Linked DNA regions of Shimia isoporae. The protein of the gene in region 1 binds, or shares a complex with, the protein of each later gene. Links are inferred from orthologs where the notes say so. Each region holds a gene or a part of one and is shown in the gene's direction. Other genes may lie near its edges.

Region 1 (4,118 bases):
AATCCCTCAAGGCTTGCCTCAGGCATAACTATGGCCGGCCGCGGCGCATCGAACACGCCAAAACACAGCAACGGCAATCGCCGCGCATCTGGCAGGTGCGCCGAAAGACGCGGTTCAAGCGTATACCCGAGTTCATAAGAACAGAAACCGGCGACCCATCGCCCCTCATCGCGTGCCTGATCCAGCGCCGCCAGTGCACCGGGTACTTCAGCGGCTTGGTCTGCACGGATTATGCGTTCAGGCCGCGCGAATTCCGTCGCGGCGCCTTCCGGACCTTGGTCAAACCGAATCTGCACGCATTGCTCCCACTTCAGGTGCCGCCCCTATAAAGACCTCCTACCTAAAGCGCACCTCACATTTACAATCGCGCAAAAACGGCGAAAACCGTCAAAATCCGGCTCTCTTGCCGAACCCCCTTGCGCCTTTCTTAATGATACGTATAACCCACGACAATTTGCGCATTTGGCGACTCCTGCCCGTCGCCCACCAGCCCGAGGTCCACCATGCCCAAAAGAACAGATATCTCCTCGATCATGATCATCGGGGCCGGCCCCATTGTGATTGGCCAGGCCTGCGAGTTTGACTACTCCGGTGCCCAAGCGTGTAAAGCGCTCCGAGAAGAGGGATATCGCGTCATCCTGGTGAACTCGAATCCGGCAACAATCATGACCGACCCGAACATGGCGGACGCGACCTATATCGAGCCGATCACACCCGAAGTTGTCGCCAAGATCATCGAAAAAGAGCGCCCCGACGCGCTGCTCCCGACCATGGGCGGCCAGACCGGCCTCAACACCGCCCTCGCGGTCGAGGAAATGGGTGTACTGGAAAAATTCGGCGTTGAGATGATTGGCGCGGACAGAAACGCCATCGAAATGGCCGAAGACCGCAAACTGTTCCGCGAAGCCATGGACCGGCTTGGCATCGAAAACCCCAAGGCTGAAATCGTCACCGCGCCGAAGCGCGAAGACGGCAGCACCGATCTGGACGCTGGCGTGAACGAAGCGCTTCAGGTTCTTGATCACGTCGGCCTGCCCGCAATCATCCGCCCCGCCTTTACCATGGGCGGAACAGGCGGCGGTGTGGCCTATAACCGCGAAGACTACATCCACATTTGCCGCACGGGCATGGACGCCTCTCCGGTCAACCAGATCCTCGTCGACGAAAGCCTGCTTGGCTGGAAGGAATACGAGATGGAAGTTGTGCGCGACAAAGCCGACAATGCCATCATCGTCTGTTCCATCGAAAACGTCGATCCAATGGGTGTGCACACCGGCGACTCCATCACAGTGGCCCCTGCCCTGACGCTGACCGACAAAGAATACCAGATCATGCGCAACCACTCGATCGCGGTCCTGCGCGAGATTGGCGTGGAAACCGGGGGCTCCAACGTGCAGTGGGCGGTGAACCCCGCCGACGGCCGGATGGTTGTGATCGAAATGAACCCGCGTGTGTCGCGTTCCTCCGCGCTTGCCTCCAAAGCGACCGGTTTCCCGATTGCCAAGATCGCGGCCAAACTGGCTGTTGGCTTCACCCTGGACGAGCTGGACAATGACATCACCAAAGTCACCCCCGCCTCGTTTGAGCCGACCATTGACTATGTGGTCACCAAAATCCCGAAATTCGCTTTCGAGAAGTTCCCGGGGTCCGAACCGAACCTGACCACAGCGATGAAATCCGTCGGTGAGGCCATGTCCATCGGCCGGACCATCCACGAATCCATGCAAAAAGCTCTCGCGTCGATGGAAAGCGGCCTGACCGGTTTTGACGAGATCGAAATCGAAGGGGCGGATGACACCCCGTCAGGCAAAGCCGCGATCATCAAAGCGATCAGTGTCGCGACACCGGACCGCCTCAGGACCATCGCACAGGCCATGCGCCACGGCCTATCCAATGACGAAATCAACGCGGTTACCATGTTTGATCCGTGGTTCCTCGACCGCATCCGGGAAATCGTGGACGCCGAGGCCGATGTCATCTCCAATGGTTTGCCTGTCACCGAAGAAGGCCTCCGCCGCCTCAAGATGCTCGGCTTCACGGATGCACGTCTGGCCAAGCTTTCCGGCCGCGACGAGGACAACGTGCGTCGAGCGCGTATGAATCTCGGCGTAACCGCAGTGTTCAAGCGTATCGACACCTGCGCGGCCGAGTTCGAAGCGCAGACTCCTTATATGTACTCCACCTACGAAGCTCCAATGATGGGCGAAGTGGAATGTGAGGCCCGTCCAAGCGACCGCAAAAAAGTGGTGATCCTTGGCGGCGGCCCCAACCGGATCGGTCAGGGCATCGAATTCGACTACTGCTGCTGTCATGCCTGCTACGCCCTTACGGAGCAGGGCTATGAAACCATTATGATCAACTGCAACCCCGAGACCGTGTCCACCGACTATGACACCTCGGACCGCCTGTATTTCGAGCCGCTCACCTTTGAGCACGTTATGGAAATCCTGCGTGTAGAGCAGGAAAACGGCACACTGCATGGCGTAATTGTCCAGTTTGGAGGCCAAACGCCGCTGAAGCTCGCCAATGCCCTGCATGACGAAGGCATCCCGATCCTCGGCACCACACCGGACGCGATTGACCTTGCCGAAGACCGCGAGCGCTTCCAGGCGCTGGTCAACGAACTCGGTCTTAAGCAACCGAAAAACGGCATCGCCTCCACCGACGCCGAAGCGCTGTCCATTGCAGGCGACATCGGCTTCCCATTGGTGATCCGTCCTTCCTACGTTCTGGGTGGTCGCGCGATGGAAATTGTGCGCGATATGGCACAACTGGAACGCTACATCGCCGAAGCCGTCGTCGTTTCCGGTGATAGCCCGGTACTGCTGGACAGCTACCTGGCTGGCGCGGTCGAACTTGACGTCGATGCGCTGTGTGACGGCAACGACGTGCATATTTCAGGCATCATGCAACACATCGAAGAGGCCGGTGTGCACTCCGGTGACTCTGCTTGCTCATTACCTCCATACTCGCTGGACAAGGGCACGATCGAGGAAATCAAACGCCAGACACACGCGCTGGCCATCGCGCTGAATGTGGTTGGCCTTATGAACGTGCAATTCGCGGTCAAAAACGGCGAAATCTACCTGATCGAAGTCAACCCGCGCGCATCGCGGACCGTGCCTTTTGTAGCAAAGTCCACCGATAGCGCGATTGCCTCCATCGCGGCACGCATCATGGCCGGCGAACCGCTGTCGAACTTCCCGCAGCGCCCGCCCTACAAGGAAGAAGACGCTACCAAAGATCAGCCGATCGCCGACCAGATGACGCTGGCGGATCCGGACATGCCTTGGTTCTCCGTAAAAGAAGCCGTTCTGCCCTTCGCCCGGTTCCCGGGTGTGGACACCATCCTTGGGCCGGAAATGCGTTCAACCGGTGAAGTCATGGGCTGGGACCGCAGCTTTGCGCGCGCCTTCCTCAAGGCACAAATGGGCGCAGGTATGCACCTGCCCGACTCCGGCAAAGTCTTTTTCTCCATCAAGGACGACGACAAGACGCCACAACTTGTGGAAACCGCCAAAACACTCGTCGATCTTGGTTTCGGCATCGTTGCCACACGCGGTACCGCCGCCTTCCTCGAAGGTCAGGAAATCGCCTGCGAAGTGGTCAACAAGGTCTATGAAGGGCGCCCCAACGTCGTCGACATGCTCAAGGATGGCGAGATTTCTCTGGTGATGAACACCACCGAAGATACACAAGCGGTTGAAGACAGTCGCGAAATCCGCGCCGTCGCGCTCTATGACAAGATCCCTTACTACACCACGGCCGCTGCGAGCCACGCCGCCGCGCAAGCCATGCAGGCCCGTCGCGAAGAGGATTTGGACGTGCGCAGCCTCCAAGGTTGATCGCCGGATTACACAAGAAGAGATAAGGCGGCCCACGGGCCGCCTTTTTCGTTTCCGGATACACATCCAAACCGTAAGCAGTACAGCGATGCGCGGTCTTGATTTTGCTCGACAGGGAACGATGCGAGAGGATTGGACAAGGCTTCCTCGGCCTCCGGATTGAAGTCGCAATCTATGTGAGAAAACTCTTCAGTAGCAAAAGCCCCGCGTCGCTTTGACGAACACTTCTTTGCGCCCCATTGACGCTCACCGGCCTCTTCTTTAAAGACCGCG
Region 2 (3,040 bases), 210 kb from region 1 along the record:
AATACTCGGCTGTCAGCACGGGCAGCAAACTGAGCGAAGTGACAGCCGCTGCGGTGGCCTTTGTTTCTTGAAACAGCCACTTCTCCGGCAGTCGGTAAAGCAACGCGTTCATTCACATGGCACAAAAAAGCCCGCCATCGGCGGGCTTTCCAGATCACACTGAAAGCAAACCTACTTGCTCAGCTGATCCTTCACCATCGGGCCGACCTTTCCGAAATCCATCTGGCCGGTGAATTTCGCCTTCAATGCGCCCATTACCTTGCCCATGTCACGGATCGACTCAGCTCCCACCTCTGAAACCGCAGCTTCAATGGCCTTCGCCACTTCGCCGTCGCTCAACTGTTTGGGCAGAAACTCCTCAATGACGGTGATCTCGTTCATTTCGCGCTCTGCCAGATCAAGACGTCCGCCCTCTTCATAGGTCCGCGCGCTCTCCTGTCGCTGCTTCACCATCTTCGCAAGGATGGACAATATCTCCGCGTCATCAACGCCACTCGCGTCCTCACCAGCACCCCGTGCCGCAATGTCACGGTCCTTGATGGCTGCGCTGATCAGCCGAAGCGTTGAAAGGCGTTCTGCGGCGCGGTCGCGCATCGCCTGCTTCAAGCTCGCGTTGAGGTCGTCTCTCAGAGTCATCTACTTCGCCATTTGTTGCCAAACATAAGTCACGGACAATACAGAAAGCCTCGACGTCTGGCAACGATTCAGATTGCGCTACCAAACCCTTAAAAATAAGGGCTTCGACACCAATTTACCGACACTTAACACTTCGCCTTGACGATGTCCGGTCTCCGACATAGTTTCCCGACAATTTGTCAGCCGGAGAGTCGCGCCATGGCCCATCAAGCCCCATCCCACCCGACCGCATGTCTTGCTCTCGCCGATGGGACGTTATTCTACGGACGAGGCTTCGGCGCCACAGGTGAAACAGTGGCAGAACTCTGCTTCAACACGGCAATGACGGGCTATCAGGAAATCATGACCGACCCCTCTTATGCGGGACAAGTTGTGACCTTCACTTTTCCCCACATCGGGAATACCGGCGTGAACCCGGAAGACGACGAAACCGGCGATCCGGTCGCCGAAGGCATGGTCGTCAAATGGGACCCTACAGAGCCCTCGAACTGGCGCTCCGCCGACACGCTGTCCAACTGGCTCTCGGCACGCAATCGCATCGCAATCGGTGGCGTTGACACGCGCCGCCTGACCCGCGCCATTCGCCAGCAAGGTGCGCCGCACGTGGCTCTTGCCCACAATCCCGACGGCAATTTCGACACCGAGGCGCTTGTCGCAAAGGCCCGCGCCTTTTCCGGCCTCGAAGGTCTGGACCTGGCCAAGGACGTCACCTGCGCGCAGTCTTACCGTTGGGACGAAATGCGTTGGGCATGGCCTGATGGCTACCCGCGGCAGGAAGCTCCGAAACACAAGGTCGTGGCCGTGGATTTCGGCGCGAAACGCAACATCTTGCGTTGCCTCGCATCTGCAGGCTGCGACGTGACCGTGCTGCCCGCTACCGCGACTGCGGAAGACGTACTCGCACACAACCCTGACGGCGTGTTTCTGTCCAACGGTCCGGGCGACCCCGCCGCGACCGGTGAATATGCCGTTCCCATGATCAAAGGTGTACTCGCAGCAGACCTGCCTGTCTTTGGAATTTGCCTCGGTCATCAGATGCTCGCGCTCGCGCTTGGCGCAAAGACCGTGAAAATGAATCACGGCCACCACGGTGCGAACCACCCGGTCAAAGACCACGACACCGGCAAGGTGGAAATCACGTCAATGAACCACGGTTTCGCCGTTGATGCACAGACCCTGCCCGAAGGCGTCGTGGAAAGCCACGTGTCGCTGTTTGACGGGTCCAACTGCGGTATCCGCTTGGCGGACAAGCCGGTCTTTTCGGTACAGCACCACCCCGAAGCCAGCCCCGGCCCTCAAGACAGCTTCTATCTCTTTGAAAAGTTTGCCGCCAACATGGCTGCGCGATCTGCCTGAGCAACAAGCTGAATTAACCATTCATTAACCACGTCGCCCCAGACTAACCGCGTCAATTCAACGGGGTGACGTGAATGAACGGGCCACGACCGGACCTTGCGCCGCGAACGTGGCGACGGCAGGCGAAATCTCAAGACCTCCCGACGCTCCCGCTCGGGCGGAGCCTTGTAGAGCGCGGCTGGATTACCCCTTGGCAACTGTTCTTCGCTCTGCAGCGGCAGAACATCTGGAACGCGACTCTGCCGGAAATCCTGTTTTCGCGTGGTTGGCTGACACCTGACAGGTACTGGCAACTCCACGCCGAAAGAACGGGCATGCGTCTGGTCGATCTGGATCGGTTACCGCCCGATCCAGACCTCGCCATGTTGCTGCCGCCGGACTTTTGCCTGAAAAACAATGTCATTCCCTGGCGCGGCTTGGATGGTGAGGTGGTCCTTGCCACGGGACGTCCGGACCATCTGACAACGCTGCGCGAACGCCTGCCTCTACACTTGTCCAACGCCCCTTTGGTGATTGCGCCAGACGGCCAAATCAACGCCGCCATAGAAAGGCTTATGCGGCTCAGGCTGACCATGTTGGCCGAATACCGGCCCCACCCACGCTACAGCAGCCGTGGCTGGGATCACCGCACCATGCTGCAAAAAATAGTGTTTTACACCGCTCTGATTACACTGGCGTTCGCCTTTCTGACAGCCCCCGACATCATCCTCGGCATTGCCGTCATCTGGGCCATTATAACCCTAGCCGCCGCCACATCTCTGCGCTTCGCGTCGCTCGCCATCTGCGCGCTGCGCCCTGCCCGCGCGCCGCCCATGTCCCCCAAAGCACCCCTGCCGCGAATATCGGTCATCGTACCTCTCTTCAGGGAGAAACGCATCGCAAACGCCCTGATACGACGCCTCACACGCCTGACCTACCCGCGCGCCCTTTTGGACGTTGTCCTTGTTCTGGAGGAACATGATCACGTCACCAGACAGACAATCGCCCATACGAAACTCCCCAAGTGGATGCGCGTCGTCGCAGTGCCAGCGGGGTCAGGCGTGACCAC

What was found.
Region 2: the proteins of carB (region 1) and carA are in contact, whole or in part, in a solved structure (PDB 1KEE), measured with the Escherichia coli proteins. The link is inferred for Shimia isoporae from one-to-one orthologs.

Annotation. Positions count from the first base shown.
Region 1 is NZ_SMGR01000001.1:873,215-877,332, reverse strand. Bases 161-4,045 are described here. They hold carB (carbamoyl-phosphate synthase large subunit), read left to right. Parts: upstream 161-503; coding sequence 504-3,845; downstream 3,846-4,045. Other genes in these bases: BXY66_RS04270 (aminodeoxychorismate synthase component I), read right to left, coding at 161-296. In the rest of the region: more of BXY66_RS04270, read right to left, coding at 1-160. UniProt on the Escherichia coli protein: Large subunit of the glutamine-dependent carbamoyl phosphate synthetase (CPSase).
Region 2 is NZ_SMGR01000001.1:667,372-670,411, reverse strand. The notes cover bases 107-2,913. They hold carA (glutamine-hydrolyzing carbamoyl-phosphate synthase small subunit), read left to right. Parts: upstream 107-834; coding sequence 835-1,992; downstream 1,993-2,913. Other genes in these bases: BXY66_RS03310 (glycosyltransferase family 2 protein), read left to right, coding at 2,067-2,913; BXY66_RS03320 (GatB/YqeY domain-containing protein), read right to left, coding at 172-636. Also shown: BXY66_RS03325 (winged helix-turn-helix transcriptional regulator), read left to right, coding at 1-71; more of BXY66_RS03310, read left to right, coding at 2,914-3,040. UniProt on the Escherichia coli protein: Small subunit of the glutamine-dependent carbamoyl phosphate synthetase (CPSase).